Regions from separate parts of the Nocardiopsis mwathae genome, predicted to be linked through region 2. Evidence: riboswitches for the same ligand, from Rfam matches in the RefSeq annotation. Region 2 holds a riboswitch; the other holds the start of a gene.
What was found. Region 2 has a riboswitch for magnesium ahead of mgtE (magnesium transporter). Riboswitches for the same ligand answer to the same signal wherever they lie in the genome.

Region 1 (3,026 bases), 3.4 Mb from region 2:
CCGAACAACGGGACCCGGGTCGCCGGGTTCTGCTCCACCCTGCTGACCTCCTGCCGGGAGATGAAGCGCGGGTCGGGCTTCCTCGGCGAACTCAACGACGGCGATCCCACCCCGCCCGGCGTGACCTACACGACCTTCCGGTCCCCCTGCGACCTGATCATCTCCCCGGTCGGCAGCACCCGCCTCGACGGCGCCACCAACCATCGGACCCGCTGCCTGGAGCACATCTCCATGATGTGGGACCCGGGCGTCATCAAGGCGGTGCGCGAGACGATCCGGTGACATACCGTCCGCACGGCTGAACGGCCGCCCCGGTGTCCGCGGTTTTCCGCCCGCTGGGGCTCGGGGACGGGCCGGACGCCAGGGGGCCGCCGCCTGCTCACCACAGCACCAGCTTGGCGATCTCGAAGTAGATGATCAGCCCGGTGCCGTCGACCAGCGTCGCGATGAACGGAGCCGACACCACCGCCGGGTCGATGCCGACGCGGCGCAGCACCAGCGGAAGAATCGAGGAGACGAGCGCCGACCACAGCACGATCGCCGCGACCGACAGCACCACCACCAGGGTGACCTGCGGCCCCACCCCCAACATCCAGGCGCGGATCATCGCGGCGCCGGCCATCGCCATCGAGATGAGCATGCCGGTGCCCATTTCCTTGCGAACGACCCGCCCCATGTCCCGCAGGGCCACCTCGCCGGTGGCCATCGCGCGGACGAGGGTGGTGGTGATCTGGGTACCGGTGTTGCCGCCGGTTCCGATCAGCAGCGGGATGAAGAAGGCGAGCGCGATGGCGGCTTCGAGCTCCTCCTCGAAGTGCCGCAGGACCGTGCCCGTGTACGCCTCAGCGGCGAACAGGACCAGCAGCCACAGGATCCGCTTGCGCCAGAGCTTCATCGGGGAGGCGTGCAGGTAGGGCACGTCCAGAGGGGCCGATCCGCCCTGGCGCTCGGCGTCCTCGGTGGCCTCCTCCTCCACGATCTCGGCGACGCTGTCGGCGGTGATGACACCGATGATCCGGCCGTCGTCCACCACCGGCAGGGCCGCGTGGTCGTGCGCGTTGAGCAGGCGGGCCGCCTCCTCGCGGTCCGCGTCGGCCGCGACCGTCACGACCCGGGTCCGCATCAGCTCGGCGACCGGGGCCGCGGCCGGGGCCAGCACGAGGGAGCGGAACGCGACGACGCCGAGCAGCTCTCCGCCGTCGCCCGTGACGTACAGCGTGAAGGCCACCGCGCCGTCGGCGGCGCTCTCCCGCACCCTCTCGATGGCCTCCCCCGCCGGGGTTTCGGCCGGCAGCGCGATGAACACCGGCGTCATGTGCGCCCCAGCGGTCGTCGGCGGGTGGGCCAGCACCGTCCGCAGCGGGGCCGCCCGGTCGCGTCCCATCCGTGCCAGTACCTCGACCACCAGCGGGGAAGGCATCTCGCGCAGGATCGCGGCGGCGCGGTCGGTACGGATGAGACCGAGGACGCCGACCGCGGTCGCCAGCGGCAGCCGGCCGAGGAAATCGGCGGCGGTGTGCCGGTCCACCGACTCCACCAGGCCGGCGGTGGCGGCCGGGCCGATGAGGTGGGCCAGCCGCCCGGCGCGCTCCTGGTCCAGGCCGGCCAGCTCCTCGCCCCGCTCGTGCGGGTCGGTGATGTCTCCGAACCAGCGCTCCAGCGCCTCGGGGCGGGGCTCGTCGAGGATCGTGCGCAGGGAGGTGCGAACGAGGTTCATGGTTTCTCCTCCGGAATTCGTGAGGGAAAGCGCAGGCACGCGGAAATAGCCGTTCGGCGTTCGAACGGAAGTGGCCCGGATGGACGACGTGTACATCGGGGAACGGCAACGCGGACCCCGCAGACAATCACGGCCTCACGGATGCGGGTATTCGAAGGCGGCATTACCGTGGGTCGTCGCGGACGGACTTCGCCCCGGCCTCATCGGCCATCACCTCCCCTGATCGCGCCCGGACCGGCCAGTGCGCCTCTGCGCCACGGACGGGTCGCCCGCGACGGCAGCCGCCACCGGGCGGTGAGGTGGGCCGGACGAACCGCATGCACCGCCAATTGCGGCCGCGGCCCTCGACCAGAGCGCGGGGATACGAAGAACCTCCACGTCAGAGCTTTGGCACTGCGTGACGTGATCCGGTCGCCCGGAAGCCACTTGGGGCCACCCCTTAAGCCGGGGAGGCCTGTCCTAACCCGGCGGCGTCTCTCGACACCGACGGACCAGTGGCCTGTGTTCACGCAGGAGCCTCACCGAACGAGGTGCTGCCCTGCCAGTCTGGCCCCGCCGGGCACTTTTCGTCAAACCGCATATTCGACCGGGCGGACGGCGGGAACGGTGACGAAGAACACCCCGCCGTTTCGCGACCCGCGGCCCTGGACGCGGCGCCGAGAAATCGAAAGGCCGGGAGAATCGACGTTCCGCAAATTCGGCGGCGAATTCTCCGCCCGGGCGACCGATCTCAGGGGTGGCGATTGATCGGCGGCTCGTCGAGGATGAACATCGTCTGGGTGTTGCGGACCTCCGGGATCCGCTGCAGGCGGTCGAGGACGAAGGTGCGCAGTGCGGCGGCGTCGGCCACCCTGACCAGCAGGAGGAGGTCGACGTCGCCCGACACCAGGGCGGCGTGGTCGACCTCGGGGATGTCGCGCAGGTAGTCGCGGAACTTCTCCCAGGAATGCTGTTCGATCCGCACCGAGACGTAGGCGGCCAGCCCGGTCCCGTATTTCTCGGGGTCGATGACGGCGGTGAATCCGCGGATCACCCCCTGGTCGCGCAGCCGGTCGAGCCGGGCATAGGCGTTGGCCCGGGAGATGTGCGCCTGCTGGGCGACGGCGCGGATGGACATCCGGCCGTCGGCGCGCAGCAGCTCGACGATGCGCCGGTCCACCGCGTCGAGTCGCACGGCCATGTGTCTCACCTCACACCGCGTCAGCGGAGATCATCCAGGACGTTCTGCGGCGCTGGGAACTCGCTTCGGCCATCCGTCCACGGTCGCGCGCACGATATGGACACTATGGGGTGATTCACTTCATATTCA
Region 2 (3,026 bases):
ACGGTGTCTTGAGGTGAACGGCCCGGGCGGGGCGATAGCATCGGGCCGACCGGGGCTCATCCGCGGTCTCTCGCGGTGGGCGGCACCGGAGGGGCGGCCGCCGGGGGTACCGCCCGGCCGGAAGCACACGGGTGACTTAGGGGGTCCGATGAAGCGGATCGATCTCGACCTGCTCGGCGAGCTGTACCGCACGTACACCGAGCCGCTGGCCAAGGTGCGGGACCAGCAGCGGGCCTTCTGCCGCGACATGCGCGGGAAGATGACCCCGCAGCTCGACGACCTCGAAGCGGAGATCACCTACCTGCTGCTGCGAGAGCAGCGCCCGGCGACCGTCATGGAACTGGGCACCTTCCACGGATGGTCCACCACCTGGATCCTCTCGGCGCTGCGCGACAACGGCACCGGTCGGCTGCACTCCTACGACATCGTCGACAACGTCGTCTCCAACGTCCCCGCCGAGCTGTCGGCCGACCGGTGGACGTTCCACCAGGGCGACATCCGCGAGAACGTCGACGCGGTCCCGGAGGGTATCGGGTACCTGTTCGTGGACGCCGCCCACAACGGGCGCTTCGCCCGCTGGTACATCGACAACCTCTTCCCCCGCGTCGCCCCTGGCACCCCCGTCAGCGTCCACGACGTCTTCCACGGCAAGCACGCCCTGCCCTTCACCGAGGGCCGGGCGGTCCTCAGGTGGCTCGCGGAGAAGGACACCCCCTACTTCACCCCCTCCAAGGCCAAAGCCCCCGACGCCTACCGCGCCATCCACGCCATCAAGCGCGACCTCGGCCTCGACGACCCGGTCCGCAGCGGCACGGACAACCCGATGATCTACTTCCGCCTGCCTCGGTAGCGGGGGCGCGGACCACCGGTCGGCCGGTCCGCCGGGCGGCCTTCCTTCGCGATCCGAGCGCCCCGGCGCCTGCCGGACCGGACATGGGCACGCATCCGAGGATGCCCGCTTGCGGCGGTGCCGGATTCCGGAGATGTCCGTTCGTGCAGATGGCCCCTGCGCCCGATCGGACCCCATGGGCGGCGCGGGTGAGGGAACAACCGCGCCGGCGGTCAGCCCTGCGCGGCCTGTGCTCGGGCCTCACGCACGAACAGGGTCAGCCAGGTCACCAGCAGCACCGTCACGGCCGCGGTGGCCAGGACGGCGTAGTAGGGCAGGTCGACCGCCAGGATCGACGCGGACAGTCCCGCGGCGACCATTCCGAACACCAGGTGGTACTTGCGTCGCACGGCTTTTCACCTCCTAGATCCGGTCACGGCCTGCGAGGGTAACACCGCTGTTCTCGGGCGAACGGACCATCCACGTACAGCTGAGCCTTGCGCCCGCTCCCGTCCAGGGCGAGGTGGGCGGGGTCGGCGGACACGCCGCGCTTGCGCATGGCGTCGGCGCCCTTCCAGACCGGCCCCCTTCCGGCCTGCGTCGTTATCGACGTCACCCCCCGCGCCCCAAGGCTTTCGGTGGCCATCGCCGCCCGGAGGTGGTAAGCTCCACTTTGGAATGTCAGGTGTCCCGTTAGGCGAGGCTCCTGTGCACGTACGCGTCCGCTGCCCGGAAAGGTCGAGAGACCCCAACGGGTTGAACAGGCCCTGCCGAATCAAGGCTCGGCTTAATGCGGACCGGCGCCGCCCTGGCGGCCGCCTAGGTGTGCAGTGTCAAAGCTCCACGTGGGGAACCCGTCGGCTCATGCCCGGCGACCTTTTCTCGTGAGCTTGTGAAGGCCTCCCCGCTCGGGAGGTCTTTTTTCGTATGCGAGCACGAGGCGCGAGGGAGGTGAGGGCTGATGCCTGATCGACCATCCACCCCGGTCGACGACGAGCCCGGTCATAGTCGCCGCTCGGCGACCCCGACGACCACGGGCCGAACCACCTCACCACCTTTCACAGCCTGCCCTCACCCGAGTGCGCCGCGAGTCGACGTCCGCTGACCTGGAGCGGGAGCCCTATCGTGCTCCCCCTTGGTGCGGGCGGCTCCCTGCGCGCCCCGGTGCTGCGGCGCGCCCGACCCCCCAGGGAGCCCACCATGCACACCATGCTCATGGACCGCCTCAAGGAGCGCGACCTCGACCGCGCCAAGACCACGCTGACCACGGCGACCGCCGACGAGATCGCCGTGATCCTGCGGATCCTTCCGCCCACCGAGCTCGTCCTGGCCTTCCGGCTGCTGGACAAGCACCTGGCCATGGAGGTCTTCGACCTGCTCACCGACGACGAGCAGGTACGGCTGCTGCGCGCGATGACCGACTCCGAGGCCGCCGCGGTCCTGGCCGACCTGGACGCCGACGACCTGGCCCGGCTGGTCGACGAGGCACCGGCCGCCGTGGCCAAGCGCCTCCTGGCGGCCATGTCCGACGCCGACCGGGAGCGCGTCGGCGCCCTGCTCGCCTACCCGGCGGGCAGCGCGGGACGCGAGGCCAACCCCGAGTACATCGCCGTGCGCCCGCACATGCTCGTCAAGGAGACGCTCGGCCTGATCAGCCGCTCCCGCCTGGGGCCTGAGGACGTCACCACGGTGTTCATCACCGAGAACGACCGCACCTACCTGGGGCTGGTCAGCGTCGCCGAGCTGGTCCAGGCGGACCCGTTCACCGAGGTCGGCGAGCTGGCGCGGCTGGGCGACATCGCGGTGCCCACCAGGTCCGCGGCCGCACCCGCGGCGCGCGCACTGCAGCGCCGCGACCTCGGCGCGATCCCGGTGGTCGACTCCGAGCGGCGCCTGGTCGGGGCGCTCACCTACGACGACGCCATGGACGCCATCGACGACGACACCTCCGAGACCGTCTACCGCAAGGCGGGCATGGGCGACCCGGCCCACGCCACCGAAATGCTCCGCAGTGAGCGGCTGACCAGTGGAAGCATCTGGTACCCGGTGCGGGTGCGCATCGCCTTCCTGATGGTCACGCTGGCCGGGGGGCTGCTGGTCGGCGGGCTCATCGACAGCTTCGAGGACGTCCTGGCGGCGGTGGTCGCGGTCGCCGTGTTCGTGCCGCTGGTCATGGACATGGGCGGCAACGTCGGCA

Region 1: it holds a riboswitch for magnesium, as region 2 does, so the genes downstream of both, mgtE (magnesium transporter) here and mgtE (magnesium transporter) in region 2, are expected to answer to the same signal.

Annotation. Positions count from the first base shown of each region.
Region 1 covers NZ_JACHDS010000001.1:1,318,906-1,321,931, reverse strand. Annotated here, with positions in the region: gene HNR23_RS05315 (esterase/lipase family protein) at 1-282, shown strand, start outside; gene mgtE (magnesium transporter) at 380-1,717, opposite strand; M-box (ykoK) riboswitch at 2,083-2,254, opposite strand; gene HNR23_RS05305 (Lrp/AsnC family transcriptional regulator) at 2,448-2,897, opposite strand.
Region 2 covers NZ_JACHDS010000001.1:4,670,930-4,673,955, reverse strand. Annotated here, with positions in the region: gene HNR23_RS20470 (class I SAM-dependent methyltransferase) at 149-850, shown strand; gene HNR23_RS20465 (hypothetical protein) at 1,063-1,239, opposite strand; gene HNR23_RS20460 (hypothetical protein) at 1,263-1,445, opposite strand; M-box (ykoK) riboswitch at 1,512-1,688, shown strand; gene mgtE (magnesium transporter) at 1,955-3,026, shown strand, end outside.